4 regions of the Geobacillus sp. CX412 genome follow, and region 4 is predicted to be linked to each of the others. Evidence: predicted binding sites of a transcription regulator. Region 4 holds the regulator's gene; each other region holds the start of a gene.
The links. Region 4 encodes Rex, which represses fermentation and respiration genes when NADH is low (regulators of the CRP and FNR family bind a similar motif). Its sites were predicted from a motif close to TTGTGAAATATTTCACAA; they were not measured.
Positions count from the first base shown of each region.

Region 1 (8,136 bases), 510 kb from region 4:
CAATAAACAGGCGTCTACACCGGAAACGCCCACGGCAGGCAGCCCATGCTGCCGCAGCAATGCCACAAGCTGCTTATTTACCTTTCCTGCTAAAACCATTTCTGCTACTTCTAGTACTTCTTTTGTCGTCTTGCGCAAACCGTTCACAAATTCACTCGGCACGTTTAGCCGTTTTAGCATTTGTCCGATTTCCGGTCCGCCGCCGTGAACGAGAACAATGTTCATACCTTGTGCGTACATCTCTTGTAAACTTGTAAAAAACGACGGCGACAGATCACTTAACACGCTCCCTCCACATTTGATGACAATCGTCTTTCCCATCTCCCTCTCCCCTTATTACGTGCGATAACTCGCATTAATTTTCACATAATCGTACGTTAAGTCACAGCCCCAAGCAACTCCTGTTCCGTTGCCGAGATGAAGATCTACTTCAATGATAATCTCATCATTTTGCAAGTAGGCTCTCGCTTCCTCTTCGGAAAATGGCTGCGGTTCGCTTCCTTTTAGCATGACAATCGGTCCCATCGAAATATCGACATTGTCCGGATTCACCATTGCATCTGCGTAGCCAATTGCACAGATAATTCTTCCCCAGTTTGCGTCAGCACCATAGACCGCCGTTTTTACTAAATTAGAGCCAACGATTTGCTTGGCGATTTTTTTCGCATCCTCGTCCGTTTTCGCCCCGTTCACGCGCACTTCAATGAGCTTCGCCGCCCCTTCGCCATCTTTGGCGATTTGTTTCGCTAAATCCTCACATGTTTTTTTCAGCGCTTCATAAAAGTTTTCCCAGTCTGGATGATCCGGCGTTAATTCCTTATTTCCGGCAAGTCCGCTCGCCATAACGATTACCATATCGTTCGTGGATGTATCTCCATCTACCGTAATTTGATTGAAGGATACATCTGTAATGGAACGAAGCGCTTCTTGCAATACCGGCGAAGAAATATTGGCATCGGTCGTCACAAACGCGAGCATGGTTGCCATATTCGGATGAATCATTCCCGAACCTTTCGCCGCGCCTCCGATCGTTACCGTTTTTCCGTCAATCGTTGTCTGATAACAAGCTTTTTTCATGACCGTATCAGTCGTTAAAATCGCTGTTTGAAACGCCTCCGCATTTTCCGGCAAGTCGCCTGGCTCTAATTTTTTCATTCCTTCCCGAATTTTCTCCATCGGCATAAATTCACCGATCACACCAGTGGAGGCGACCGCAACAAGATGCGGGGCAATGCTGAACTGTTGTGCGCATAATTCTCTCATTTCATACGCATCTTTTAATCCTCTTTCTCCCGTACACGCATTCGCGCATGCGCTATTGACGACTACCGCCTGCAATTTTTGCTCGGCCGCGATGCTTTGTTGCGTTACTTTCAGCGGGGCGGCTTGAAAATGGTTTTGTGTATAAACCGCGGCACAAGATGCTGGCACATCGCATACGATAACGCCCAAATCTTTTTTCGCGTAACGCAAACCGGCATGCACGCCTGCCGCTTTAAATCCTTTTGGAGTTACGACCGTTCCTTCCGCAATATAAGAAATTTTCGTTCCATGCTTTTCTTGCTTTGCGATCACCATCGTTTGATCTCCTTCCTTATGGATAAATCGGTGCTAACATAAGCCCGCTTTCTTCATCCCAGCCCATCATCACGTTCAAGTTTTGAATCGCCTGTCCTGCCGCTCCTTTGACAAGATTGTCGATGACGGAAACAACGGTAACTCTTCCCGTACGTTCGTCATAAGCAACTCCGATATCGCAATAGTTGGAGCCATACACTTCTTTTGTGGCTGGGAATTGTCCAGGCTTGCGAACGCGGACAAATTTCGAATCTTCATAACTTGTTTTATATAAATCTAGCAACGTCTCTAACAACAGCTCTTTCTTTGCTTTCGCATAAATCGTTGCCATAATTCCCCTTGTCATCGGAATTAAATGCGTGCTAAACGTAATCGGCTGAATGCGTTCATTCCAAGCTTTTAGCATTTGTTCGATTTCTGGAATATGTTGGTGAGAATTTACTTTGTAAATTTTGACATTTTCATTGACTTCTGAAAAATGGGTATTCAGCGAAGCTTTCCGTCCTGCTCCCGACACCCCGGATTTTGCGTCAACAATAATAGAATCTTCTTCAATCAACCGCTCTTTGACAAGCGGGGCCAACCCGAGCAGCGCAGCGGTCGGATAGCATCCCGGATTGGAAAGAAGCTGCGCCTTTTGAATGTCCTCTTTATTCCATTCCGTTAATCCGTATACCGCCTGTTGCAAATAGTGATCGGAAGCCGTTTGTCGCTTATACCACATTTCATATACCGATCTATCTTTCAAGCGAAAATCGCCGGATAAGTCAATCACTTTAACTCCTTTATCAATCAACGTTGGTGCAAGTGTGCTAGAAACGCCTGGCGGAGTAGCAAAAAAGACGACCTCGCATTCATCTGCCATTTGTTCGACATCGATTTTCTGAAGAATCGCTCCCTCTATTTCGCCAACATGCGGGAAGCTTTCGGAAAAATGGATGCCGTCTTGTGAAGAAGAATAAAGCGAACAGTGATGAACATGTGGATGATGCTGTAAAAATCTTAATAATTCTACACCGCCATACCCGGTCGCACCAATGATTGCAATATTCATGACAAGCCTCCTTGAACGAATTATCTTTCATGTAATTACCATTATAATACTGTATAAAAATAAAATCAAATGTATATTTAATTATTTTCTAAATATTTTTTAATCGTTTTTATAACTATTTCCGCAAAACACAATATTTGTTTCATGGAAAAAGTGTATTATACTCGGACACCTGTACATCATCGGACACACTAAATAAAAAAACGAGGTGCGTTCACTTACACACCTCGTTTTTTTATGAGTAAAGGACGATCATGGCAATAAGAAAATAAGCGGCGTTGGCAATTTCTAATATTCCTAATTTCATAATCGGCAGCGATTTTCCATATAAATAAACAGCCCGAACAACACTTGGCACATAGGCAAGAACAAATAACGGGTACCCGATGACAACGAGCGCGATCATTAATATTCCATGGTATCCCCATGACAACCATTTATACATCGGGTTTTTCTTTTCGCGAATCATTGTTTTTACGTAAAAGGTACTTCCGAGGAAAAAGAGAAAACAAAAAGCAGCTAGTTCAAACGCTTCTATCGTTAATTCCCCGCGTCCAACATAATAGCTGGCAAGACCTCCAACGCAAAAAGCAGCGATTGCCGCAACATCATTCCAAAAGGCTCGTTCCTGCTTCCGTTTTGCATAATAAAGATTAACTAGAAAGAACGGAATCATCGCCATTCCAAAATAAAACAAAGATGGAACATACCATAAACAAATACCAAGCATCACTGCGACAATGGCAGTGTAGCGGTAAAACGCCCCCATATACTCTTGTTTACGTTTTGATTTTACCGCCATCAACAACGGATATGTCGCCAAGTATAAGAAAAACCATCCTACAAATAACGGCAGATGAAGCCATGTCAATCCGCCTGCATATGCGCCTAATACAAACGGAATGATCAGCATTGCCCATGCGCCATGTTGTTTCGGAACAATCCACTTTTGTTTTTGTCGGTTTTTCATAGATCTCATCCTCCGCTTACCGGTGGAATAAAGGCAACGATATCACCTGGCTGAAGTGTTTGATCATCGCGGGCATATTCCTCATTCACCGCGACCATCACTTGTTTCAGATCAATGTCATAACGCTTTTCTACTTCCTGCTTTAATGCATTTACCGTTTTGGGCACGTCAGGAAGCACCATACGCTCCTCTCCAATTGCTTCCTGTAAATGCGCAAAAAAGAGAAGTGTGATCATTGTAAATCCTCTCCTTCCGGCTTTCCTGTTGGATACGCTTTCGTCCCTAATTGATTGCCAACCCATTCCATTCCATCTTCCCAATGTTCTTTTTTCCAAATCGGAACAATTTGTTTAATGCGCTCAATCGCATATCGGTTTGCCTCATACGCGTCGTTGCGGTGCGGCGACGAAACGGCGATGGCGACAGCGATATCGCCGATATCCAGCCTGCCGATTCGGTGCGTAATCGCCACTTTCGTTTCTGGCCATTTTTCTCGAATCTCCTCCCCGATTTGTTCTAGCATTTTTTCCGCCATCGATACGTACGCTTCGTATTGTAAAAATAAGGTCCGCTTTCCGTTTGTCCATTCGCGCACCGTTCCCATGAACGTGGTCACCGCTCCGGCTTCGGGGCGCATTACTTTTTTTACCACATTCTCAATGGAAATCGGCTTGTCCGTAATCATAAAAAGGCGTTCCTTCATTCGTTTTTTCTCACCTCATTCATTAACCAATGTAAATAACTTTCCTCATCATTGATGAAAAATAAAGGATATGGAATGAAAGATAGCCGCGAAGAAGATTCCCACGTAATAACGGCAATAATATTAGACAACTGTGACAGCGAATCCCAATCGTCCTCGTTTCGCAGCATCACAACCTTTTTATATGATTCATGTTTGTAGCCTTCGACAAGCACGAAATCAAGCGGCAAAAGTTCATATAATGATAAAATTTGCGCTAGCGGCCATGCAGGCTGCCATGCGTGAAGCTCGAGCAAACCGCCGCCTTCCACTGAAACGGCAACTGCTCCCGCCTGCTCGTGGCGCTTTGAATCCGTATAGGAATCGTTTCTTTCAGGATAACCGCCGTGTCCATGATGTTTCACTGTTCCGACACGATATCCTTCTGCTGCCGCGATTTTTATCCATTTTTCAATAAGCGTCGTTTTGCCACTATTTTTATAGCCAACCACTTGCCAAACGTTCATATGTCACTTCCTTCCTCATCTTCTAGCAGCCATACATCGACGGTATCCCCTTTTGCAAATCCTCGCGTCCCTCCAGGCAGCACCATCAGGGCATTTGCTTTTGCCAACGATGTGACAATATTCGATTTATCCATCCCAACAGGCGACACCGTTAACCGACCATCTTCGATCGCTGCATAACTTCTAACGAACCGGGTAAACGGATTCGGTTTTGGAAAGTCTGCCATCAACGTTGCTTTCGCTTTCCGTAAATACGGTTTTGGCGAAAATAGCCGCGTCCGTACGGCCGGACGTACAAACAACTCATATCCAACGTAACATGCCGAAGGGTTGCCAGATAGACCAAACAACAGTTTTCCATTGAGCTGCGCAACCGTCGTCACGCTTCCCGGACGCATCGCGACTTTATTAAATAACACTTCTGCCCCAAGGCGTTCATAAATGGCCGGCAAATAATCGTAATCCCCAACCGAAACGCCGCCCGTTGTGATGAGAAAATCAACTTGTGGCAGCGCCTTTTGTATTGCTGTAAAACATGTATCCACATCATCGGCTAATTTTCCAAAATAAACTGGCTCCGCGCCGCTGCGTACTACTTGCGCCTGAATCATATAGGCGTTGCTGTTGCGAATTTTTCCGGGAACGAGCGGCTCAGATACGTCCAAAAGCTCGCTGCCTGTCGCGAAAATGCCAATTCGCGGTTTTCTCGCGACTTTCACCCGAGCATACCCGAATGTCGCTAACAATGCTTGCACTCCTGGATTAATAAACGTTCCCTTTGGGACGAGCACCTCTCCTTTTTTCGCATCTTCTCCTTGGAACGAAATGTTATCTTCCGGTTGAAAGGAACGTTTGATCGACATATATGTTTTTCCGTCTCTCTCATATTGTTTCGCTAATTCCAGCATGACAACCGCATCGCATCCATCTGGAATTTGCGCCCCCGTCATAATGCGCACCGCTTGAAATGGTTGAACGGTCTTCGACGCTACTTGTCCCGCTCCAATCGTTTCAATCACTTCAAATTCTACGGGATTGTCAAGCTTTGCTTTTGCGGAATCAACAGCGCGTATCGCAAAACCGTCATATGGTGACCGGTCAAACGGCGGAACGTCATGGTCAGCGCGCAATTCTTCCGCCAAATACCGTCCATATGCCTCTTCTAATAAAACCGTTTCCACTTCTCCTGTTCCTGCATACTTCATGACTTTTTGGATTGCCTCTGTTACCGGAATAAGAGTTCGTCTTTCTTCCATGATTTTATCCCTCTTTCTGTATATTGGTTTCCATTTATGCATCCTTATTCCAAATGTATTGATATTATCAATCTTTCTATTCATTTTTTCAACTATATAAGTTAAACTTGAAAGTCCTGCTTCTTGCAGAAGATTAAGTTTGTAATCCATCTTGTTTTCTATTGTACGGAAACGAAAAAAATCCATTTGTGAGATTAATCACATTTTCTGGCTTCCTTTGCAGTTCAACATGATTTGTTCAAAATCTATTCATAAATATATGTGTGATATGCATCACGACATAGAAATAGAAAAGGAAATATACTTGGATTGTAACGATTTATAAAAAATGGGGGGCCGATCATGGAAAAACGGTTTACAGAACAATCGATCATCGGTGATATCGTAGCACAGTTTCCAAAAGCAAGCGATATTTTCAAAGCATACAAAATTGATTTTTGCTGCGGTGGACAGCGTCCGTTAAAAGAAGCGATACAAGAACGAAACTTAGATGGCAAAGCGATATTAGAACAATTAAATACTCTTTATGCACAATCGCTTGAAAAAGATGAAAAAAATTGGTCGGAAGCTTCTTATAGTGAACTGATCGACCATATTATCCAAAAACATCACCGTTACCTGGCGGAAGAATTGCCTAATCTTAGCCCTTACGTAACAAAAGTGCTTCGCGTTCATGGGGCGCATCACCCGCATCTAGCACAAATTCATAAGTTGTTTAACGAGCTGAAAACAGAACTCGAGCAGCATACGATCAAAGAAGAAACTCATGCTTTCCCGCTTATTTTACAATTTGAAGAAACTCCGACTCCAGAAAACAGAGAAACGATGAAACAAGCAATTCGCGAACTTATCAATGAACATGATGTTGCTGGCGATATCATCAAAACGATTCGTGAGATTACAAATGACTTCACCCCGCCAGAAGATGCATGCCGGACGTACCGTCTTGTCTACAACCGATTAGAAGCGCTAGAAGAAGATTTATTGGAACATATCCATTTGGAAAATAACATTTTATTTCCGCGTGTTCTTCATGAAACAGAAGCATCCCAATAAACAACAACCGGACTGCTCCACATAACGAGCAAGTCCGGTTTGTTTATCCGCCAATATAAGACATTTCAATTTTTTTCCGCGTTTTTGCTGTTTGCTCCGTTCGTTCATCCGAGTAGCGGTCTGTCCGCATGTTCCATGTCGATGCAATCATTTTCTTTATTTCTTCTTTATCGGCCCCGGAACGCAGTTTTTCTTTTAACGAAACGCCGCTTGCAGCAAACAAGCACGTATATAGCGTGCCATCGGCGGAAATGCGCGCCCGGGTGCAGCTTTGGCAAAACGATTCGGTCACCGAAGCGATAAAGCCGACTTCCACGTTCGTGCCAACATAGCGGTAGCGGCTTGCCACCTCGCCGAAGTAGGCTTTTTCCACCGGCTCAAGCGGATGCATTTGCTGCAGGCGTTCATACATTTCTTTTTTCGTTACCACATGGGAAAAATCCCAGCCGTTTGTCGTGCCGACGTCCATATATTCAATAAAGCGGAGGGTAATACCTCGTTCTTTAAAATAGTTTGCCATCGGAATGATTTGCGAGTCGTTCATTCCCTTTTTGACGACCATGTTCACTTTGACGCCAAGCCCGGCTTCCCGCGCTGCTTCAATCCCTTTTAACACCGGTTTGACCCCGACGCCAACCCCGTTCATCTTTTTAAATACCTCGTCATCTAACGCGTCCAGACTGACATTGACGCGCTTTAGCCCCGCTTCTTTCAAACGTTTTGCCCATTTCACTAAATGAATCCCATTCGTAGTAAGAGCGATATCGCGAATGCCGGAAATGTGCGCCAGCCGTTCTACTAATAAGTCTAAGTCGCGTCTTAACAGCGGTTCTCCCCCGGTGATGCGAATTTTTTCCACCCCAAGTTCCGCAAAACTTTCCGCAAGCAGCACCATTTCCTCGATCGTTAATAATTCGTCTTCACGCAAAAAACGGAAATTCGGTCCGAATATTTCTGCCGGCATGCAATATACGCATCGGAAATTGCACTGGTCTATTACTGAAATGCGCAAA
Region 1 covers NZ_CP103461.1:2,711,009-2,719,144, forward strand. Annotated here, with positions in the region: gene argB (acetylglutamate kinase) at 1-321, opposite strand, end outside; gene argJ (bifunctional ornithine acetyltransferase/N-acetylglutamate synthase) at 337-1,578, opposite strand; gene argC (N-acetyl-gamma-glutamyl-phosphate reductase) at 1,595-2,632, opposite strand; gene NXM86_RS14190 (YwiC-like family protein) at 2,868-3,602, opposite strand; gene moaD (molybdopterin converting factor subunit 1) at 3,608-3,838, opposite strand; gene NXM86_RS14200 (molybdenum cofactor biosynthesis protein MoaE) at 3,835-4,305, opposite strand; gene mobB (molybdopterin-guanine dinucleotide biosynthesis protein B) at 4,302-4,811, opposite strand; gene NXM86_RS14210 (molybdopterin molybdotransferase MoeA) at 4,808-6,067, opposite strand; gene ric (iron-sulfur cluster repair di-iron protein) at 6,410-7,123, shown strand; gene moaA (GTP 3',8-cyclase MoaA) at 7,167-8,136, opposite strand, start outside.
Region 1: ric (iron-sulfur cluster repair di-iron protein) is a predicted target of Rex. The motif match lies at 6,254-6,271, and genes of this name have one in related genera.

Region 2 (8,136 bases), 130 kb from region 4:
TCACATATTAAGGCGACACTGCGCAGCCGGCCAGAGATTCCGTTTGCAGGAGAAATGTCCGGACATCTGTTCTTCAATGACGAGTTCTACGGCTATGATGACGCCTTGTACGCGGCGGGGCGGTTGTTGCGTATACTCTCCAATGATGACCGCAAGCTGTCGCAGCTATTTGCCGACGTCCCACGGTATCATGCCACTCCGGAGACGCGCGTGCCTTGTCCGGAAGAGCAGAAGGCGGAAGCCATCGCCGCGGTCAAACAGCGGTTTGCAAGCAGTCATAAGGTCGTAGACGTGGACGGCGCCCGCATCCAGTTCAAAGACGGTTGGGGATTGGTGCGTCCGTCGAATACGCAGCCTATCCTTGTTCTGCGCGCCGAAGCCAAGTCGCCGGAGACATTGGCCGATATCAAACAGCAGCTGGCTGACGTACTCAGCAAGCCGCCGCTTAACTTGACTATTCCATGGTGATGTGGAGCACGATTGAAATCGGATCACCGATTATCGGCGCTGTCCCGAACAGCGTAGACTGTTCGGGACGGTGCCGTTTTCCTTTTTTGCAGTTATGTCGTGTCACTTATTGACCATAAAAAGTGAAAGACTGATTAACGATGTGGTGATGAAACAGCCGCAGGAGAAAGAGCTAGCGGAGGAAATATAGGTGGTGGACGCAGATTTTAAATCATTGCGGGCTCTACACAGTGGATCGCGGATAGGGATCATGAAAGAAAAGAAAAAGTTCACGAGGAGCGTGAACTTTTTCCTTTTTCAACACTTTGGAGAGGCATCCTTATTATGAGGATGTCTCCCTTTTGTGTCGACTAGGTCATGGGCTATTTATTAACTGATTCCAATACCTGCACTTGCAAAACCTGTAAGGGCGCCGATATTAATTAGAGTAGATCCAGATGTCCTTAAAGAAAAAACCAGTAATAGTTTATCACCCGCAGCTACTGGAAGTGACGCCGCAGCAGTATTAGCAGCAGTATTGCCAACGGAAACTATAGGGCCGAAGTTTGGTGCTAAATCTACAAAAACGCCTGTTGGAGTAAAGGAGTTGCTTAGTGCAGATGCCCTCCATAATTCTGCTCTGACTGTTCCAGCTGTAGCTAAAGTTACACCTACTGTAGCGCTAAAGAATACAGATATGGATGTGACTGTTCCGGCACGAGGAACCACAAATGCGAAGTCAGGAATGTTTATGGCGGCGGTGCCTAGATTTAGTGTTCCTGCACTAAGGTCAACAGTTGGCGCAGAACTTCCGAATCCAAGGATAGATCCAGTACTAACTACTACACCTAAAACATCAGTTGTAGACAGTGCAACAGGAGTTAGTCCAGATGCATACGGAATAATAAGCACCAGCCCCTGGAGGTCCTGGAGGTCCCGGAGGTCCCGGAGGTCCTTGCGTTGCAGGTCCATTCACTGTCACTACTTGCCCATTAATACAACCACATCTTATCTTTGGCTTATGGTGATCTTTACATTTTTCTTCCCAATCTTTTGACATATGTTTCACCTCTTTTAATTAAGATTCGATATTAATATATGAGCAGGATAATAAGTTTGATTAGACAAGTTGTAGGTTAAGTGTTTGTATTTCCAAAATTAGGCTATTGAATATTCGGAGATGAGATAGCCAAAAGGAGGCATTCCCTCTTTCTCTTGTAGATTTTTTCAGTTCAGAATGTTCATTGATGTTCCAGCTAGCCATGCTGTTTTTGAATGTTTGCATTTACGTTGTTCATATGATGATTAAATCGATTTACTATAAAAATATTTGCCGCCATGGTTGGGAGTAAGAAAAAATAAGTTTTATTCAAACATTTGTCACAAATTTGGAAGTGTAAGCGTTACAAGAAAAAAATTAAATAAAAGTTCACAAGCGTTTGTTCTATCGTCGTTTACAATATATACGTGAAAATAATCACAAATAAATATATAAAAATAATATTTACCTCACTAGATTGGTCACCAAAGAAAGGATGAATCTATCTTGGAGTCATTATCGATTAGTGGAATAGTTATTCGATTTTTATTAGGGGGAGGCGCGGTCGTCGCTTCTACCATTATCTCGAGAAAATTAGGGCCGAAAATAGGAGGAATTTTTGCTGCCTTTCCCGCTGTATTTTTAGCAGCATTACTGACACTTCGGCTCGATGCAAAGGGCAGTGAATTAGTGGAAAAGTCGATTGTTCTATCTCAAGGAGCCGTTGTTGGGATGTTCATCAATATTATGTGTGCAATAGGGGCCGTTTACTTTTGTACTAAGCAAGGTTGGAAACGTGGGCTTACACAATCAATAGCTGGGTGGTTTCTCGTTTCCATCCTTTTTGCTGTCATTTCAGGATATTTTTAATTAAAGGTGATTGTATGGATAGACGTGATTTATTTTTCCGTTTTTTATTCGGCGGATCAGCCGTTGTGTTAAGTTATGTAACGGCAAAACTATTACCATGGAAAGTTATCGGGGGAATTTTTGCCGCATTTCCAGCCGTTATGGTTGTTGCTGTGATGATGGTTGGCATGAAGAAAGGTTCTAAAGAAGCAGCGAAAACTGCGCAAGGGTCTGTTTATGGGATGATTGGTGGTTTCATTTGTGTGTTAACGGTTTTATTTTCTCTACAATTTACACAAAATTGGTGGGAAGTTTTATCTTTGGGTTGATTACATGGTTTGCAAGTTCATTATTCCTTGTATACATGCGGGATCATAAAAAAGAAAATAGAGCATCAAATATCAAATTGGAACATTGATAAAGAGGTGGCAGACCGAAAAACAATGGAGCCATGAGTAACGAATACAGAAGCCTGGCATGATACGAACGTGCCGGGCCTTTTATATGTTATGAAAGATTGAATTAATAGAATCGTAAACAATAGATGGAAAATGGTAGAGGTTGTTTGCCTGTTAACTGATGGTTTTGATCAATCGGCATTTCAAGACTAAAAAATTATTAACAGATCGACTTATGATATTGAACATATGAAAATAGGACTATATAGTTGAATTATCTATCCTTATTTTCCTAAACTTGACTTCGCTTTACTTATACGTAAATAATAGATAAGGATGACAATATTACAAGTAAGTGAGTTGAGGAGGAATTGAATATTAAAGATTTTTTGCAGCATGTTCAAGATGCATATGCAGCACTCACGGAGTTAAGCATTATTATGCTTGATTTACAGCATCAACCTGTTACAAAAGTCTCAAATATAACGGAATTAGCGGAGCTTGTACTTTTTTCTCCAGATAAGCCGTTTCCTCCTTCATGTTTTCCGAATGACTATACCGAATGGCAACGTCCGATGGTTGTTCAGACAGGGTATTGGGGAGTAAAGGCAATTGTCGCACCTGTACTAGTGGAACAAAAAGTCGAGTATTGGATTTGGGCAGGTGCGTTTATTGAAGAAGAGACAAAACCGATGATCAAGGAGCAGTGTTTTCGTTTCCCTGACTCACAAATATGGCTTCAAGCCATTGAACAAACAAAAGAGCAAACGATATCGGCGGTGGAAAAAAAGTTAAATGATATTGAAAAAATGGCAACAATATGTGGCGAGTTTATTAGCAATAATAGACAAAAACAACATTACGAACAGTACTTCTATTTATTAGATACGGCAGTGGATCGTGCGCAACAGTTTTCTTTGCATATGGACGATTTTTACATATGTTTCAAAAGATAGACTCTGATATAGATTTTTCATTGTATATAAAACGGCAAAATCGCGAATGGGTTGTTGCACACGCTGTGGGAGAAAAGGCAGAACAGCTTTGGAATCAGCAGATAAAGACCGCTTTTCCTCCACTATCAAACTCCCTATTTCATTCGCACAATGTTGTTTGTGTTGAAAATGCCGCGCTTGACCCACGTTTTGCTTTTTTCGTGAAAAATGGAATAAAACCGAGTACTGTTGTGATATATCCGATTTTGCACAACGATGAAGTAGAAGGCTGGATTGTGATCGGCAGTCAAACAAAACGTTCATTACCGAAAGAGGCAGTCCAAATCGGCGCTATTCTCATGAAATATTGGCAATTACATTCCAAATATGAATTAGCTTACATAAAAATGGATCGACATTTCATGAGATTATCGATGTTAATAGAAATTGGCCGGGCAATGAATGTTGTAAAAGATACCGATGAAATTATACGGATGATGACAGATTTTGTTGCGGAACTGGCGTACGGTGATTTCGCATTTACAGTGTTAGCCGATCATAAAAGGAAAGTAAAGGTTCATTGTGGCGCCATTTCAGAACAACAAGTAACAGAATATTATGAAGATGTTTGCCAACGCTACTTTTCTACTGAAAAAAGACTGCTAGAAAATATACCGAAGCTGCGTGAAACAAAGTTTGGGACTGTAATGGAAATTTCATTTTCGGTTCATGAACATGTGCACGGCGTGATGGCTGTTCATTTGAAAGATATCGAGGCTGCAAAAGAAGCGGAAGTATATGTTGCGGCATTAATAGGGATCGGCACAATGGTCATGAAGCAAAATACTTATCAGACGCCAAAGCAAGAATTGAATATCGATATGCTATCGGAACGCTTAACGACCCGGGAGATGGATGTGTTAAACTTATTAGTCCAAGGATGCAGCAACCGCGAAATTGCGGATCGATTATTTATTAGCATTCATACGGTGAAAAACCATATTACAAATATTTTTCAAAAAATAGGGGTAAACGACCGTTCTCAGCTAATTGCTCTTGTATATCAGTTAAACAATCGTAAAGTTATCAATGAGGAACATCATTAGACAAAATTATGGATCGATGATGTTCCTTTTTTATTTTCTGCTTGTTTAACATGGAAATGTTTTGGTATATAGGAAATAGGAAGCAAAATAAATTTGTATTATAATCATTAATAGTATATAAGAACTAGGTATTTAGTTATAATAAACATATAGAAGCGAACATAGTGCGATGTTGCTGTGTTGTTATAAAGATGCTCATCCCCTATGAATAGAAAGTGTTATCGTACTTACAAAAGTACTATTTAGCACACATATTATAGAAGAAATAGGGGGAATATTGATGGAAAGTATAAGTATAAGGAGAAATATCACAGTAATGGCAGATTCTGATATTATGAAAGCGATGGATATAACCGAGCAAATCGCAAGTGAAATGGGATTTTTGCCACGTGATTGTCTCTTTCTTCGATTAGCAACGGAGGAAGCGTGTACGAACGCGTATGAATATTGTCAAAAAACAAACCAGCTGCCTTTTGAAGTATTTTGGAAATGTGGAAAAGAGAATTTGATTATTGGTGTAAAGCAACATGGAAAGAAATTTGACATTACAAGAAAGGATGAGGTCAACAAAGGCTTGCGCGGCAGGGGGTTGCAGCTTATCACTCATATTGTAGACGATGTTTATATTGAACAAAAAGGGAATAACGTATTGTTTTATATGTGTAAATATAAAGCTCATTGACGACTGTTGGAGGAACGGAATATGGGTGCACAGCATGAACTAATTGATGTTTTCGTATGGAATGAAGATATTACTTTGAACAATACCGAACAATTTCGAAAAGCGATGGCTAAGTTTATTCAAAATCCAGCTGAGTATCTCATATTAAATATGGAACAAGTGAAATATATTAATAGCGCTGGTCTTGGCATTATTGCCAATAGTGTCATGACGGCAAGAAAGCAGCAAAAAGAGCTGGTGATCGCAGGGGTTCGAGATTCGCTTCAAGAAATTTTCCATATTGTTAAGTTTGCTTCGTTTATTAAACTTTTCGATACGGAAAAAGATGCGATTAATTTTTTTATGGAGAATGGGATATGATTCATAAGCATTTGCAAAAAATCAGGAAAGACAAAAATGTTTCGTTAAAAGAATTATTGGAACTTCTTGACGAATGGAACACACTCTATAATAAAGCGGACCAAGTTTATTGGCTAGCCAACTTAGCGGAAAGGCGGGTTATTTTTGTTTCTCCGTCTTGCGAGAAGATTTACGGAATACAGCCTGAAGCCTTTTATCAAGATGTAGAGCTATGGAAAAAAGTTATTCACCTGGAAGATCGAGAAAAGGTAGAGAAAAAGCAATCTGCTCTTTGGAAGGGAAGCTGTCTTGAACATGAATATCGCATTATTCATCAACAGGATGGGACGGTTCGCTGGGTTTTGGACCAAACGTTTCCCGCATTTGATGAAAATGGAAAGCTAGTAATGTTAAGTGGAGTGATTACGGATATTACGGAGATAAAAAAAATGAATGAAAAGCTTTTACTAGCGGAAAAAGTGTGCGAACATGTACAGCAGGCTATATTGATTACAGATGAAAATGGAGTTATTCAATTTATTAATCCCGCTTTTACAGAAATTACGGGGTACGGGTCAGAAGCAATCGGTTTATCATTAGACTTTTTGTATTCTGGTTACTACAATGAACATTTTATCAAACCATTAAGAAAACTGTCGCTGAAAAAGGACAGTGGAGAGGGAGTCTGCGTGGGCGCCGGAAAAATGGGGAAGTGTATGCTCAACAGACGACGATTACAGCGATTCATGATAAAGAAGGGCATCTGATTTTTTATCTTTTTCTATTTTCAGATATGATCAAAAACGAAAAGACCGCAACAAGCTTAAAAGATGATTTAAAGTTAGCGCAGGAAGTGCAAAAACGTGTATTGAGCAAGCCGCTTAAAACGGAAGTGATTGATATATATGGTATGTATGTCCCTTCAGGAGAATTAGGGGGAGATATGTATGCATGGTATCGGATTGATAGCGACCGATACGGAATCTTTTTGATGGATGTGATGGGGAACGGAGTAGCTGCTTCACTCATTTGTATGTCCGTTCGTTCATTATTAAATGGGGTTATTCGAAAATGCATTTATCCGCAAGAAGTATTTCATGAGTTAAATAAACATATGCAGTTGTTGTACCATGAAGATGGGCCAATGAATACGTATTATTTTACTGCCGTTTATGCGATGGTAAACACAAAAGAAAAGTTCATTGAATATGCTTCGGCAGGTCATCCTCCTGGCTTTTTATTTCATCCAAACGGTTTAGTCGAGGAGATGGACCAAGGATGTGCCCCGATCGGGTTGTTATCGTATCTCCATGTGGAAACGGGAAAACTAAATTACGCTCCAGGAGCAACGTTAGTGCTGTACTCGGATGGAGTAGTCGAAGGGGCCCATGGTTCTGTTAGAACCAATATCGAAATGTTCCGGGAAAAACTAAAACCATATATTCATTTAGACAACAAAAATATGATAGTACATATAAATAAAATGTTTAAGGAAGAGTATCCGTTTCTCGATGATATTTCTGTCGTTGTGGCGAAATTGCATTAAATTGAACTGTTTTTCAAAGTTCGATAATGAAAAAATAATGTCATGCATTGTCAATAAAGAGATAAACCGGTATGATAAATAATAATCGGTATGATAAATAATAATCTTCCATGAATCGGATGCAATGGTGATGAATACATTGTAGTGACGAAGGGAAAGAAAGGGGATTGTATCATGGTGAGGAATCCAGCGGGATTTTGGAAACGGTTAGCGGCTGGTTTATTAGACGGTCTTATTGTCGGTTTGCCGCTAGTGTTTATTGGCTACCTTATTACGGGAAGCTGGGAGGAGAATTGGTTCACTACGGCAGCAAACCTCGTTTACGCTTTAGTTGTGCCGGCGGTTTGGTCTGGATATACTGTAGGGAAAAAGTTGTTAGGCATCCGCATTGCGAAAGTAAATGGCGGAAAAGTCGTAATCGGGACGATGTTTTTACGGTCCTTTGTCGGCGGGCTTGTTTATGCTGTGACGCTGGGCATTGCGCTAATTATTAGCGCCATTATGGTGGCGGCGCGCGAAGATAAACGTTCGATTCATGATTTTATTGCCGGAACGTATGTGACGACAGAGAAACCAGCATAATTGGATATTGATCATAAAGAACGGGTGTCTAAGAAGGAGATGCCCGTTTTTTTATGGTGAATTACAAGTACAATCGGAGAAAGCCCATGCAGGGTGTAGCCCGTCTTTAGACATGGGATGAACCGATTGCTTTGACGTAGTCAAAGATGGTATACTACTCTTATAGAGAAGAAAAATCCAACGTCTTGAATCGGGCGCACAGGGCGATAAGCA
Region 2 covers NZ_CP103461.1:3,090,663-3,098,798, reverse strand. Annotated here, with positions in the region: gene NXM86_RS16200 (phosphomannomutase/phosphoglucomutase) at 1-468, shown strand, start outside; gene NXM86_RS16195 (exosporium glycoprotein BclB-related protein) at 838-1,359, opposite strand; gene NXM86_RS16190 (DUF3147 family protein) at 1,994-2,356, shown strand; gene NXM86_RS16185 (DUF3147 family protein) at 2,371-2,664, shown strand; gene NXM86_RS16180 (PocR ligand-binding domain-containing protein) at 3,105-3,689, shown strand; gene NXM86_RS16175 (response regulator transcription factor) at 3,674-4,774, shown strand; gene NXM86_RS16170 (ATP-binding protein) at 5,055-5,456, shown strand; gene NXM86_RS16165 (STAS domain-containing protein) at 5,478-5,816, shown strand; partial or broken gene NXM86_RS16160 (SpoIIE family protein phosphatase) at 5,813-7,341, shown strand; gene NXM86_RS16155 (RDD family protein) at 7,516-7,923, shown strand.
Region 2: NXM86_RS16190 (DUF3147 family protein) is a predicted target of Rex. The motif match lies at 1,913-1,930, and genes of this name have one in related genera.

Region 3 (8,136 bases), 240 kb from region 4:
ACGATTAACGTTAAAATATAAAAAGGAGACCACGCACTGATGATTTCTTTCAAACTGTATTTAGATTTTTCTACAGCTTCTTCATCCTGATTTACTCGATATATATGTGACGGCTGCCATTTTCTTAAGAAAATAGTTAATGCCCCCATACTGACAAGCGCCGCTAAAATGTTGGCCAATTCCGGACCGAGCACAATGATTGTCAATGTTTGCACAATGGTATAACTTCCGCTTACCACTAAAAGAGCAGGCAATGTTTCTTTAACGCCTTTCCATTTATCTAAAATAAACACTAATAAGAACGGAACGAAAAACGTGATCAATGGCAAAATCCAAGCAAGTGTACGAGATAGCTCAATCGGAGTTAAATCTCCCATTTGTGCTCCGACAATAACCGGAATCCCAATCGCTCCAAACGCGCCAGATGCAGCATTGGCAATTAAACAAAGAGCGGCGGCTTTTAATGGATGAAATCCTAATTCCGAAAGTAAAGCAGCCGAAATGGCAATCGGAACGCCGAATCCCGCAGCTCCTTCTAAAAATGCGTTAAAACTAAAACCGATGAGCAACAATTGAAGCCGCTGATCCTCAGAAATGTTTGCGATACTCCCACGGATCATATCAAACTTCCCTGTTTTCACAGCGATTTTATATAGCCAGACAGCCATGATCACAATATAGCCAATAGGCCATAAACCGTTTGCGATTCCATAGATGGAAGCAGCAATCGCCTTTGAAATCGGCATATGAAAAAACAAAACAGCTGTCACTAATCCAAAACAAAGAGTGAGAAAAGCGGCTTTTATTCCCTTCATTTTAAACACGGTTAAACATGATAAAAATAAAACAATTGGAAGCGCCGCAATGAGTGCAGAAAGATACGTATTATCGAAAGAATTGTAATGTTGTATCCACATGTTGCTCACCTTGTTATTATTCTAAGTCAGTATTTTATTACTTTACATCATTAAAATAACGTGAAAGAATGTCTTTTAATACAGTTACGCTATGATGAAATTGCTGTTGTTCTGTTTCATTTAACTTCAATTCCATTACCTCGCGAATACCGTTTCGGTTGATAATAGCAGGTACACCAATATAAACGTTTTGCTCATTATATTGACCATCTAGATAAGCAGAAACGGTTAAAATAGCATTTTCATTGTGCAAAATAGCACGTGTAATGCGGACGAGTCCCATCGCAATGCCGTAATAAGTTGCGCCTTTTTTCTCAATAACTTGATATGCCGCATCACGAACATTGACGAAGATATTTTCTAAATCCTCTTTTCTATAGCGATCGTTTTGCGACAATATTTGTTCGATTGGAACACTTCCAATTTCCGCATGGCTCCAAACAGGCAATTCTGTATCCCCATGCTCTCCGATAATATACGCGTGTACATTAGTCGGAGCTACTTGAAAGTATTCGCTTAGCAAAAAGCGGAATCTTGCCGTATCCAGAATCGTTCCCGAGCCTATCACCCGTTCTTTCGGTAACCCGCTGAATTTCCAAGTAGCATACGTTAAGATATCTACTGGATTCGTCGCGACAAGAAAGATTCCATCAAACCCTGATCTCATCACAGAATCGACAATCGTTTTAAAGATATTCATGTTTTTGTCAACAAGATCGAGCCTTGTTTCCCCTGGCTTTTGGTTAGCACCTGCACAAATAACCACCAAATCGGCATCTCGGCAATCTTGATAATCTCCATGCCATATATTCATTGGCTTCGGCGCGAATACTTTTCCATGATTTAAGTCCATCACGTCGCCCGCTGCCTTCTCTTTATTCACATCAATCAACACTAATTCATCCGCGATTCCTTGATTCATAAGGGCAAATGCATAGCTGGCCCCAACGAATCCTGTTCCTATAAGTGCCACTCGATTCATGCATTGTCTTTTCATAGTTGTCTGTCATCCTTTCCCAAAATTAGTTTGTGAAATTATTCACAAATATATTGTGCATTGTTTCACAAACTTTATCAAGTATCAACTAGTAAGAGAAATTTGTCTTTTTTGTTAACATTTTGGCCGCACAACAGTATTTTTGTATCACTACATTCAGTTCCTGCAAGCAATCCAATAAACGAAAAAAATGGTCTGTATATACTCATTTTCATAAAAAAAATAAGAGGGCAACCCCTTTAAGGAATTTTTACTTCCTTTCGGATTCTCCCTCTTTTTAATTCCCTGCACCTCGATATCGTTTTACCCCTGCGTTCCACAAAAACACGGCAATCGTAAAAAAGATGATTCCCATGACTGGAGTAAAAAACGCATATCCGTACCACTCTTTTTTGCCGAGAAAATAAGACGCCGGATACACGCCAACGAACGCAAACGGCAGAATCCACGTTAAAATATAGCGGATGATGCGGTGGTAAATATCAATCGGATAGCGCCCATAGTTGCTGATGTTGTACATCATCGGAATAATCGATGTACGAGCATCGGCCCAAAAACTAATCGTCGCCAATGACACAAATACTCCCGCGTAAATAAGCGCCCCACCTAGTACAAGCAAAATAAACATAAAAATATCATACCAATGCAACGAAAGATGCAAGCGCGCACCTGCATACACCATAATGATCATGCCTGTCACTCCGCCAAGAAGCGACTCTAACTCCATGCGTTCGAGAATAATTTGAAATAAGCTGTGAACCGGACGCGTCAACACACGGTCCATTTCTCCACGCACAATATAGCGCTCGTTAAAATCCCAAATGTTAAAAAACGCTCCGAACACCGCATATGGCACTAAGAAAAAGCCGTAAATAAACAAAATTTCCTCGCGCGTCCAGCCGTGCAATAACGTCGTATGTCCAAACACAACAAGAAGAAAAACAAGATTGACCGCCTGCGACATCAAATCAGAAATGAACTCGACAAGCAAATCAGCGCGATATTGCAACTTTGTTTTCATGTATTGCGCCATATACTGAAAAAAGATCGATACGTAAAACACGACTCACCCTCCTTGAATGACAAGCTGTTTTTTCGCCGCTCGCCACAATAGCTGAATCGGGATGAGCAACAGCACGCACCATGCAAACTGAAACAAAAGGCCGCGGATGATTTCTTGCCCTTGAAAGCTTTCTGTCACAATCATGCTTGGAATATAGCTAATTCCTTGAAATGGAAAGTATTTCATTGCCGCTTGCGCCCAATCCGGATAAAAGCTGATTGGCAAAATAAGTCCGGAAAACAAGTCGACCACAAACCGCTTTGCACGCAATAACCCTTCATTGTTAAGGGTAAAAAACGTGACAATGCCTGCAAGCAAATTCAACTCCGAATTAATAATAAAACTAAACATAATCGACAATGTGAAAAACATCCATGTATGAACATCGGTTGGAAAACGGAGGGGCAAAAATAAAGCGACAAAAAAAATTCCCGGAAGCGAAAGAAACAACAAACGAAAGATTCCTTCCCCTAATCCTTGCATCGTTTTCATTCCAAGATAACTGTAAGGACGAATAAGCTCTGTCGCCACTCTTCCTTCTCTAATCTCCATGGCGATTTCACGGTCGATATTATTGAAATAAAACGCCCGCGCCATCCATGAAATGGCAACATACGTTGTCATTTGCTCCATCGACATGCCTTGCATCGCCGATTTGCCGCCATAAATCGCCGACCAAAGAAAATAGTACGCCGCGATGTTAATAGCATAAATGAGAATACCTGTGTAATAATTCGTCCGGTAAGCAAGCATCATTAAAAAGCGGATGCGAATCATTTCGATATATTTATCCATGCACAACACCTTCTTCATAGATGTTGCGGATAATTTCTTCCGTAGAAATTTCATTAATGTTCATATCTTGAATCGAATAGCGGGAAACAACGCGGCTAATGACTTCAGGCAGAAGCGATGGCGCTATATTTGCTGTCCAGACGTTTGCTTGCTCCCCTTTTTTCCATGTTACTTGCAAACCATCGGTCAATTCCTTTAAAGCATCTAACGTAATTTCGCTTGCGAACGTAAATTGAATTTGTTTCCCTTCTCCCCAATTCTCTTTTAGCTTTTGCAGTGAGCCATCGTAAATGATTTTTCCTTCATCCAACATAATGACGCGTTCGCATAACGCTTCGATGTCGGAAATATCATGGGTCGTTAATAAAATGGTTGTGTTGTATTTCTCATTAATTTCTTTTAAAAACTGACGGATTTTCAGTTTTACAAGCACATCCAAGCCAATCGTCGGTTCATCTAAAAATAAAAGCGGCGGGTTATGAATAAGCGCAGCGGCCAGCTCACAGCGCATCCGCTGTCCAAGCGACAGCTTGCGAACCGGCTTGTCCAACAGAGGACCGATATCGAGCGTTTCAATGACATGTTCCATATGTTCTTTGTAGTCTTGATCCGATACACGGTACACTTTTTTCAACAGTCGAAATGACTCTTGGACGGCGATATCCCACCAAAGTTGGGAGCGCTGCCCGAACACAACGCCGATGGTTCGAACGAACGCTTCCCTCTCTTTATGCGGATTCATGCCGTTGACGAGCACTTTACCGGATGTCGGCGTCAAAATTCCCGTCAGCATTTTAATCGTTGTCGATTTCCCCGCACCATTTTCCCCAATATAGCCGACCATTTCACCTTGCTTTACAGTAAACGAAATGTCGTTGACAGCGCGAATGATTTTATAATTTCGTGTAAATAAATCGCGAAACGCTCCGAATAAGCCAGAGCGACTTGAATACGATTTAAATTCTTTTCTTAAGTTTTCTACTTCAATGACGTTCATGTTACACTCCCTCCACATAGGCAATAGTTTATCTGAAGTCACATCCCGAAACAAATGGTATGCTTTATGTTAAAATAAAAATCGGCAATGAAATAATAGGAGGATTTGAACGATGCAATTTACGAAATCAGAACAGCTTTATCAAGAAGCATTGCAGCATATCGTCGGCGGCGTCAACAGCCCGTCCCGCTCATATAAAGCGGTCGGCGGCGGAGCGCCGGTCGTCATGGAACGCGCGCAAGGCGCTTATTTTTGGGACGTTGACGGCAATAAATATATCGACTATTTGGCGGCATACGGACCAATTATAGCTGGCCATGCCCATCCACACATTACAAAAGCGATTCAGCGCGCCGCAGAAACTGGCGTCCTTTACGGCACACCCACGCCGCATGAAATTACCTTTGCAAAAATGTTAAAAGAAGCGATTCCGTCTTTAGAAAAAGTGCGTTTTGTCAATTCAGGAACGGAAGCGGTCATGACCACGATTCGCGTGGCGCGCGCTTATACGGGCCGTGATAAAATTGTCAAATTTGCCGGCTGTTATCACGGACATTCCGATCTTGTCCTTGTCGCTGCCGGCTCCGGTCCATCAACGTTAGGAACTCCAGATTCCGCAGGTGTGCCAAAAAGCATCGCCCAAGAAGTAATCACTGTGCCGTACAATGATGTCGACTCGTTTAAACAAGCGATGGACGTATGGGAGACCAAGTTGCCGCTGTGCTTGTGGAACCAATCGTCGGAAACTTCGGGATCGTTACACCAAAACCAGGCTTTTTAGAGGCAATCAATGAAATTGCCCATCAAGCGGGAGCCCTCGTCATTTACGATGAAGTGATTACCGCATTCCGCTTTATGTACGGCGGGGCGCAAAATTTATTAGGGATCGAACCGGATTTAACCGCGCTTGGAAAAATTATTGGCGGCGGTCTGCCAATCGGTGCATATGGTGGCCGCCAAGACATTATGGAACAAGTCGCGCCGCTCGGTCCGGCATACCAAGCAGGAACGATGGCAGGAAACCCAGCGTCGATTCTTGCCGGTATCGCCTGTCTTGAAGTGCTCAAGCAAGACGGCGTGTACGAATATCTTGACAAGCTCGGCGCGATGCTGGAAGAAGGCATACTTCTTCACGCAAACAAATACGGCATTCCTATAACAATCAATCGTTTGAAAGGTGCATTCACCGTCTACTTCACAACAGAAAAAGTCGAAAACTATGAACAAGCCCAACGAAGCGATGGAGAAATGTTTGCGAAGTTCTTTAAGCTTATGTTAAAGCAAGGCATCAACCTCGCTCCTTCCAAATATGAAGCATGGTTTGTTACGCTTGCTCATACCGAAGAAGACGTGGAATATACGCTCAAAGCGGTGGAAAATGCATTTAAACAATTAAAAAATGAATAATTATGCAATAATCCCAGGAGGAATCCCCTCCTGGGATTATTGTTAAGTTGTCGAAAACGTTTGCAAAAAACATAAAATATGATGAATATAATTATCCAAGAAAATGAATAAATAATTGATTTGGATATGCAATCATGATATTATAGGTTATAAATTCTGAAAATTAAGATCAAAATTGCCGCTTATGTTTATTCAACACGGGAGGTGAATGGCGAAAAGCAGGAACGTTCCCGCTTTAGCGCCGCTTACGTTATGAGACAACGTTGGAACCCTAACCATTTTAAAAACTTTCATCAAGTAGAACATGATGCTTGCGGCATTGTCGCCGCTATCGAAAAACAACGTATTCCAACCCGAGAAAACATTATGACATGTATTGACGCGCTTGTCAAAATGAATCACCGCGCCGGATTTATTAATGGCGAGGGAGACGGCGTCGGCATTCATATGGATATTCCAAGAAAACTTTGGATGGAAAAACTCGCAAACGTCGGTCAAAATCCAGAAATAGCAAACGACGAAAGTTTTACCGTCGGCCATCTTTTCATCGATCGTTCTGCTGATGTAGACCATATAAAAACGAAGATCAAACAGTTATTCAAAAAAACAGGTTTCTTATTGATTTTTGAATCTGACCGTGTGACCTCCTCCAGTGCGTTAGGCCCAATCGCGCTTCGGCAAGAACCGGTATTTTGGCAAGTCGCCTTATTGCCAAGCGACAATGCGCAGCTTACAAAACGATTATTTGATCTAATGATTGAAATCGAGAAAGATGAAAATGTTCATGTTGCCTCTTTAAACAATTTTCACGTTGTGTATAAAGTGATGGGAGCCGGAGATATTTTGCCAAAATACTATCATGACTTGGCACATCCGTTTATCGCATCGACCATGACGTTAGGACATAACCGTTACTCGACGAATACACTTTCTAACTTTTTTCGTGTCCAACCGTTTAGCGTGTTAGCTCATAACGGCGAAATCAACACAATTGCAAAGCTGCGTGACGAAGCAGTGATGATTGGTGTCCCATTGACAAATGACGGCAGTGACTCCCAAGATTTAAGCCGTACGTTGGAAACGCTTATCTGCCGTTATGATTATAGCTTATTTGAAGCGATGGATATATTGTTCCCGCCTATCGTGAATGAAATTAAAGCGTATCCAGAGCACCTCCAAGACTTGTATACGTACATCCGTGAATCATGGGGGCATTTCGCCCAAGGGCCGGCAGCAATTATCTCCCGCTACGAGGACGAAGCGGTCTTCAGCGTCGACGCGCTCGGATTACGCCCACTTTGGAAATTAGAAACGGAAAAACGATTTGTTTTTGCGTCAGAACCAGGAATCATTCCGGCAAGCGAATATACGGGAGAACCAAAGCCGCTCGCACCAGGGGAAAAAATTGGCTTAACATGGTTCGGCGGCGTCATTCAAGTGTTGGAATACGAACAGTTTCAGGAAGAAGTATATGCCCGTTTTTCGAAACGGTTTGACATTACTAACTTCCGAAAACGTCTCGATGTTCCGAAACTGGAAAATCACGTATTTACTTTTGTGCCGACAAAAGTGCATAACGGTCAATATGCCGCGTTCGGCTGGGACAGAGAACATATTCAACTTTTAGAACAAATGGCGGAAAAAGGTGCGGAGCCGATTCGCTCGTTAGGTCATGACGCGCCGCTTGCGGCTATTAATCCGAATCGGAAAAATCTCGCAGATTTCATTAAAGAAAGCGTCGCCGTCGTCACCAATCCAGCCATTGACCGCGACCGTGAAATGGAACATTTTTCAACAAGAACTGTCATTGGAAAACGGCCATCTCTTGTAGATAAAACAGAAACGTCATATGTTATCGAGCTCAGCTCGCCGATTCTCATCGAAGGAAAAATCGGAAACGACTGCGCGACAGAATTACATCATCCTTCGTACGACCAAATTGTTCATTCGTTCCGAGAAA
Region 3 covers NZ_CP103461.1:2,979,610-2,987,745, forward strand. Annotated here, with positions in the region: partial or broken gene NXM86_RS15620 (L-lactate permease) at 1-917, opposite strand, end outside; gene NXM86_RS15625 (L-lactate dehydrogenase) at 955-1,914, opposite strand; gene NXM86_RS15630 (ABC transporter permease) at 2,192-2,977, opposite strand; gene NXM86_RS15635 (ABC transporter permease) at 2,981-3,772, opposite strand; gene NXM86_RS15640 (ABC transporter ATP-binding protein) at 3,765-4,769, opposite strand; partial or broken gene NXM86_RS15645 (glutamate-1-semialdehyde 2,1-aminomutase) at 4,882-6,176, shown strand; gene NXM86_RS15650 (glutamate synthase-related protein) at 6,429-8,136, shown strand, end outside.
Region 3: NXM86_RS15625 (L-lactate dehydrogenase) is a predicted target of Rex. The motif match lies at 1,945-1,962, and genes of this name have one in related genera.

Region 4 (8,136 bases):
GGCGCTCTTTTGATTGGTGTGAACGCGGCGAAAGCGTTAGCGTTTGCCCATGGTCTTCCGCTTGTAGGCGTTCATCATATCGCTGGGCATATTTACGCGAATCGGCTTGTTACGGAAATGAAATTTCCGTTGTTATCTCTTGTGGTTTCAGGAGGACATACGGAACTTGTGTACATGGAGGGGCATGGCAAGTTTCAAGTCATCGGCGAAACGAGAGACGATGCGGCGGGAGAAGCGTATGACAAGGTGGCGAGGGCATTAAACCTTCCTTATCCGGGCGGACCGCATATTGACCGTCTTGCACAGGAAGGAAAGGTGACCATTGATTTGCCTCGTGCATGGCTGGAAGAAGGGTCATATGATTTTAGCTTCAGCGGGTTGAAATCGGCGGTATTAAACACGCTTCATAACGCGAATCAGCGTGGAGAAATCATCGACCCGAAAGATATGGCAGCCAGCTTTCAAGCGAGCGTAATCGATGTGCTTGTGACCAAAACCGTCAACGCAGCAAAAGAATATAATGTCCGTCAAGTGCTGCTTGCGGGCGGAGTCGCCGCAAACAGAGGATTACGAGCGGAGTTGGAGCGAAAAATGGCTGAATTAGACCATATCGAATTGGTTATTCCGCCTTTATCGCTTTGTACCGACAATGCGGCGATGATTGCGGCGGCAGGAACTGTTTTATTCGCACAAGGAAAACTTGCCGACATGGCATTGAACGCAGATCCAAGTTTAGAACTAGATTAAACGAAAAGGACTTCTTTCAAGATATGTCTTGAAGGAAGTTCTTTTTTTATATAAAAATGTGTAACTTTTTTCGTTGAACGGAGTGAAAGGAAGAGAGATAAAGTATCTTTGAACAGATTAGCTATGAGCGTTTTACATGGTGGAAAAAGGAAAAACCAATTTTTTATTAAAAAAATAATCATGTGAATATATTTATCCACAAATTGTGGATATTGTGGAAAAAGAGAAAGAATCTTATTTTATTAGGGATGAAATAACCACAAATTTTTTCATATAAAAACGGCTTTTTTTGTGGATAATGTGGAAAAATCCGTGAATAACTTAAATTGTGGGAAAAAAATTGGGGATAAGTTTGTGGGTATGTGACTAACTAAAAAACATCCACGGGTATGCACAACCGTGGATGTTTTTTCGCAATTATTATTGTAATGTATGAAGTGTTTCCCATTCTTCTAGTAATTTTTCTAATTTTCCCTTCATTTCGTCACTCTCTTTTGTTAATTTTTGTACTTTCTCATGGTCTTGATAAATTTCTGGATCGCATAATTGTTCGTCGATGTATGCGATTTGCTGTTCTAATTCGCTAATTTCTGTTTCAATTTCTTCAATGCGCCGCTTGCGCTGTCGTTCTAGTTTTTTCGCCTCTTTTTCCTGTTCGTAGCTAAGTTTCGATGATGCCTCTTCATGAGAACGGCCTGTTTGTTTCTCGGAAGCGAGACGTTCTAGCTCCAGCATTTCCGCCTTTTTTGCGACATAGTAGTCATAATCGCCTAAATACTCGGTAATTCCGTCACTAGAAAGCTCATATACTTTCGTGGCAATTCGATTAATAAAATAGCGGTCGTGAGAAACGAATAAAATAGTTCCGGGATATTCGATTAAGGCGTTTTCGAGCACTTCTTTACTGTCTAAATCAAGATGGTTTGTCGGTTCGTCTAAAATAAGGAAATTGGCTTTTTGCATCATTAGTTTGGCAAGCGCCAGTCTCGCTTTTTCACCGCCGCTTAAGGCCGATACAGGTTTTAATACATCGTCTCCAGAGAATAAGAAGCTTCCGAGCACGGTGCGGATTTCTTTTTCCGTTTTGTCAGGGTATTCATCCCAAAGTTCATCGAGCACGCGCTTATTCGAGGACAAATCAGCCTGGTTTTGGTCGTAATAGCCGATTTGCACGTTCGAACCGTAACGGAAATGTCCTGATTGCAGCGGAAGTTTGTTTACAATCGCTTTTAACAACGTTGACTTTCCGATTCCGTTCGGTCCGACCAAGGCGATGCTTTCACCGCGCGTGATGCGGAAACGAATGTTGCGAATGAGCGGCTTGTTCTCATCATATCCGACTGCGACATCTTCAGCGATTAATACGTCATTTCCGCTTTGCCGTTCGATGTCAAAAGAAAAGGAAGCAACTTTTTCGTCTCCTGCTGGTTTTTCCATTCTCTCCATTTTTTCTAACTGTTTTCTCCGGCTTTGTGCACGTCTTGTTGTGGAGGCACGGGCAATATTGCGTTGAATAAAGTCTTGGAGTTTTGCGATTTCTTCTTGTTGTTTTTCATACAGTTTTCGTTCTCGTTCATATTCGGCTGCTTTTTGTTCTAAGTAACGGCTGTAATTTCCTGTGTATCGTTTCAATGTTGTCCGTGACAGCTCATATACTTGGGTGACAACTTTATCGAGAAAGTAGCGGTCGTGGGATACGATAAGAATAGCGCCAGGATATGTTTGCAAGTATTGTTCGAGCCATGTTAATGTTTCAAGGTCTAAATGGTTTGTCGGTTCGTCCAAAATAAGCAAATCAGGCTTCATTAAAAGCAGTTTTCCAAGCGCCAGACGAGTTCGTTGTCCGCCGCTTAACGATTGAACGGGAGTCGTCATATAGTCATATTTCGCAAATTGTAAGCCGTGTAAAATCGAACGAATATCCGCTTCGTATTGATAACCGCCTTGTTCTTTATAGCGTTCTTGCAATGCATCATAATCTTTTAATAATTTTTCATAGCGGGAAGAATCGGCGATTAGATCAGGGTCTCCCATTTGCAGCTCCATCTGGCGAAGTTGTTTTTCTATTGTTTTTAGAGGAGCAAATACTGTCATCATTTCTTCCCAAATGGATAAAGAGGAGTGTAGACCGCTATCTTGAGCAAGATATCCGATCGATACTTCTTTTGGTTTGATGATTTCTCCACTATCGTAAGACATCTCACCAGCAATAATTTTTAATAGTGTCGATTTTCCTGCTCCGTTTCTTCCGACGAGCGCAATTCTATCTTTGGATTGTATTTCTAATTTTATATTCGATAAAATAAGGTCAGCACCGAAATATTTTGTTAGTTGATTGACTTGTAAAATAATCATTGTTGTTCACCTCTCGTTTAACAATAATAGTGTAGCGTAATTTGTTTTCTTATCGCAATAAAACAAAACGATAAAAGACAGATGTCTAAAATAGTGTATAGTTTATAAATGGGGGAGATATGTGTGTCATCATTTACGCATTTTAATGAACAAGGCCGTGCAAAAATGGTCGATATTACGGAAAAAGAGGATACCATTCGAGTAGCGGTAGCACAAACGAGCGTGACCGTAAATAAAGAAATTTACGAGAAAATGACAAATCGCATGATTGAAAAAGGGGATGTGCTTGCTGTTGCGCAAGTAGCCGGCATTATGGCCGCAAAAAAAACGTCTGATTTAATTCCAATGTGCCACCCTCTTATGTTAAAAGGTGTCGACATCCAATTTGCATGGCATGTCGAGGAAGAAAAAGCGCTTTACCAATTACTGATCACCGTAACGGTAAAAACAAAAGGAAGTACAGGTGTGGAGATGGAAGCGCTGACGGCTGCTTCTGTTTGTGCACTGACCGTGTATGATATGTGTAAGGCGCTAGACAAAGGGATGGTGATTGGCCCAACCTATTTAGTGGAAAAATCAGGTGGGAAATCAGGCCATTATCAACGAGAAAACAGTAGTGTTGGGGGATTTGCGAATGAACAATGAACAACCAAAAATTCCGCAAGCAACTGCAAAACGTTTGCCACTATATTACCGCTTTTTGAAAAATTTACATGCTTCAGGAAAACAACGAGTTTCTTCTGCGGAATTAAGTGAGGCAGTAAAAGTTGATCCCGCGACCATTCGCCGTGATTTTTCCTATTTCGGTGCGCTTGGCAAAAAAGGATACGGATATAATGTCAATTATTTATTATCTTTTTTTCGCAAGACGCTTGATCAAGATGAAATTACCGAAGTGGCGTTATTTGGAGTCGGGAACTTAGGGACAGCGTTTTTAAATTATAATTTTACAAAAAATAATAATACAAAAATTGTGATGGCATTTGATGTCGATCAAAAGAAAGTAGGAAAAGAAGTTGGCGGTGTGCCAGTATATCATTTGGATGAATTGGAAAATCGCCTTCACGAAGGAATTCCTGTTGCGATTTTGACCGTACCGGCTCCTGCCGCTCAATGGATTACGGACCGTCTCGTTCAAAAAGGGATTAAAGGAATTTTAAACTTTACACCCGCTCGATTGAACGTACCGAAACATATTCGTGTCCATCATATTGATTTAGCGGTTGAATTGCAATCATTAGTCTATTTCTTAAAAAATTATCCGGCCGATAAAGGAGAGAATGAAAAGTGAAATATTTGTTAATTGTGCTTGTTATTTTATTATTGTTTGGAACGAAAAAACTTCCGGAGCTGGGCAAATCGCTCGGTCAATCGCTGCGGGAATTTAAGGATGCCACTAAAGGATTAACAGACGAGGATGAAAAAAAGCCAGACCAATTATGATTTGTTAGGATGATTGAAGTATGGACGATAAAGAAATGTCGGTGTACGAACACCTGGGAGAATTACGAAAGCGACTTATTATTGTTCTTGCGTTTTTTGTCATTGCCCTTATTGCTAGTTTCTTTTTCGTGGAGCCCGTCATTTTATATTTGCAGCGAACGGACGAAGCGAAGGAATTAACGATGAACGCCTTTCGTTTAACAGATCCAATAAAAATTTATGTTCAATTTGCGTTTGTTCTTGCGTTTGTTCTTACCGCGCCAGTTCTGCTTTATCAAATTTGGGCGTTTGTCAGTCCTGGGCTGTATGAAAAGGAACGAAGAGTCACGTTAAGCTACATTCCGATTTCGATCTTTCTCTTTTTAGCTGGCATTAGTTTTGCGTATTTCATCTTATTTCCTTTCGTCGTTCGTTTTATGCAAAATTTAGCGTCCCGTCTCGGCATTCATCAGGTGATAGGGATTAATGAATACTTTGAATTTTTGCTTCACCTGATCTTGCCATTTGGAATTGTATTTCAGCTTCCGGTAGTTGTAATGTTTTTAACAAGGCTTGGCTTGATTACACCGATGTTGTTAGTAAAAGTGCGCAAATATGCATATTTAGTTTTATTGATTTTGGCGGCAATCATTACTCCGCCGGATGTGCTGTCACAAATCATTGTTATGATTCCTCTTTCGGTTTTATACGAAATTAGCATTTGGATTTCGAAAATAGCTTATCGCAAAGCGCTATTGGCGCAGACGGAACAAGAAAACCTCCCGTGAATGCGGCGGGAGGTTCATTTTTTAAAGTAAAGTACTAACAGACGTATCGCAGTTCCAAAATCAAGCGTAGCTATTATCGCAAGAACGATCGTGAAAAAATTCCAAATGGTTTCATCCGCACTTTGAATCGACAAGTAAGTGAATAAGATGCCCATAAGAAAATAGAAAAAAGCGAATTGTAATGGTGACCTTTTCATCGTACTAAAAGCCTCCAATAATGAGTTGTATCTGTTCTGTTTGCCGCATCATTTTTTCTATCTCATCCGCAAATATCGTTTGTATTAATACGACGAACGTATTCATAGTGACGTGGGCAAAAATCGGAACGAAAATACGCTTTGTTTTCGCGTAAAGAAACGCGAAGGTAAATCCCATTGTCGCATACAGCAGCAGGTGTTCGAACTCCATATGGACAACCGCAAATAAAAGAGAACTAACTAGTGCGGAAATGAAGAAATTATATTTTTGATATAGTGTTCCGAAAATAATTTTGCGAAAAATAATTTCTTCTAAAATCGGTCCGATGATAGAAGTAACGACCATCAATAAGGGGGTGACTCGAATAATCTCGACAATTCGTTTTGTATTTTCTGAACCGGGCTCGATGCCGAGCAAGCGCCATTCAATATTGGCGGCAATGCTTTGGGCAAACAAGGCTAAAAAGACGCCGCCAATGGCCCACATCCATGCTGCAGATAACGGAACGCTATAACGGGTGTGCCGCTGTTTTATATCTTCACGCAAGAAAAAGAGAATGATGAGAAAGGCGATGGAAAAGCTGATAACCGCCCAATAGCCAGAGGCGATCTCTGTTGCCACAAAGTCATTTTTTGCGTGTTTTCCAACACCGAGAAAATGCAACAATGGGACCCCTGCAATACCTGATAGCTGCATGATGACATACGTAATAATGACATACCAGTAGCGTCGTTTCAATGAAACTTACCCCTTTGCCGATAAAATAATATAGTGATACTTCCCGTATTGTAGCACATCTTCTATAAAAAATGACAAAAAAAGAATGGATTGTTGTTTAGGTTTGTGGAAATGTGAAATAATTAAAAAGGGCAGGAAACGAGAAAAAACATATTATTTTTTGGTGTTTCCCACTTGCAAAAAAAAGAGAAGTTCATTAATATTATAAGTGTGTTAGCACTCAGTTAAGACGAGTGCTAATAAGAACGGCGAAAATTATTATCAAGGAGGTTGTTTTCCGTGTTAAAGCCATTAGGTGATCGCGTTGTCATTGAAGTGATTGAAACAGAAGAAAAAACTGCAAGCGGCATCGTATTGCCAGACACTGCGAAAGAAAAACCACAAGAAGGCAGAGTTGTTGCTGTTGGTAAAGGTCGCGTGCTTGACAGCGGTGAACGTGTAGCTCCAGAAGTAGAAGTTGGCGATCGTATTATCTTCTCGAAATATGCAGGTACAGAAGTAAAATATGATGGCAAAGAATACTTAATTTTACGTGAAAGCGATATTTTAGCTGTTATTGGTTAATATAGCATTGATAACATAGATATGCAAAAATAATATTTAACAAAATACTTAACAAAATACTTAACGATTCTATTTCATAAGGAGGTAACGGGGTATGGCAAAAGAAATTAAATTCAGCGAAGAAGCTCGTCGTGCGATGTTACGTGGTGTGGACAAATTAGCTGATGCGGTAAAAGTAACGTTAGGTCCAAAAGGCCGTAACGTCGTATTAGAGAAAAAATTCGGTTCTCCATTAATTACAAACGACGGTGTAACAATCGCGAAAGAAATCGAATTAGAAGATCCATTTGAAAACATGGGTGCGAAGCTTGTCGCTGAAGTTGCAAGCAAAACAAACGATGTTGCTGGGGACGGTACAACAACGGCAACAGTTTTAGCGCAAGCAATGATCCGCGAAGGATTGAAAAACGTTACAGCTGGCGCAAACCCAATGGGCATCCGTAAAGGTATTGAAAAAGCGGTTGCTGTGGCAGTAGAAGAATTAAAAGCAATCTCCAAACCAATTCAAGGTAGAGAATCCATTGCTCAAGTTGCGGCTATTTCTGCAGCTGACGAAGAAGTTGGCCAATTAATTGCAGAAGCAATGGAACGTGTTGGTAACGACGGTGTTATCACATTAGAAGAATCGAAAGGTTTCACAACAGAATTAGATGTTGTGGAAGGTATGCAATTTGACCGTGGTTATGTATCTCCATACATGATCACAGATACAGAAAAAATGGAAGCAGTGCTTGAAAATCCATATATCTTAATCACAGACAAAAAAATCTCTAACATCCAAGACATCTTGCCTATCTTAGAACAAGTAGTTCAACAAGGCAAACCATTATTAATCATCGCAGAAGATGTCGAAGGCGAAGCACTTGCGACATTAGTAGTGAACAAACTTCGCGGTACATTCACTGCCGTAGCAGTTAAAGCTCCTGGCTTCGGTGATCGTCGTAAAGCAATGCTTGAAGACATCGCAATCTTAACTGGCGGTGAAGTTATCTCCGAAGAACTAGGACGTGACTTAAAATCTACAACAATCGCATCACTTGGCCGCGCTTCAAAAGTTGTTGTAACAAAAGAAAATACAACAATTGTAGATGGCGCTGGCGACTCTGAACGCATTAAAGCTCGCATCAACCAAATTCGTGCGCAATTAGAAGAAACAACTTCTGAATTCGATCGTGAAAAATTGCAAGAACGTCTAGCAAAATTAGCTGGCGGCGTAGCGGTAATCAAAGTTGGTGCAGCTACAGAAACAGAATTGAAAGAACGCAAATTACGCATCGAAGACGCGCTCAACTCTACTCGTGCCGCTGTGGAAGAAGGTATCGTA
Region 4 covers NZ_CP103461.1:3,219,201-3,227,336, reverse strand. Annotated here, with positions in the region: gene tsaD (tRNA (adenosine(37)-N6)-threonylcarbamoyltransferase complex transferase subunit TsaD) at 1-747, shown strand, start outside; gene NXM86_RS16745 (ABC-F family ATP-binding cassette domain-containing protein) at 1,168-3,102, opposite strand; gene moaC (cyclic pyranopterin monophosphate synthase MoaC) at 3,226-3,747, shown strand; gene NXM86_RS16735 (redox-sensing transcriptional repressor Rex) at 3,737-4,393, shown strand; gene NXM86_RS16730 (twin-arginine translocase TatA/TatE family subunit) at 4,390-4,545, shown strand; gene tatC (twin-arginine translocase subunit TatC) at 4,566-5,312, shown strand; gene NXM86_RS16720 (YdiK family protein) at 5,327-5,467, opposite strand; gene NXM86_RS16715 (CPBP family intramembrane glutamic endopeptidase) at 5,514-6,248, opposite strand; gene groES (co-chaperone GroES) at 6,528-6,812, shown strand; gene groL (chaperonin GroEL) at 6,907-8,136, shown strand, end outside.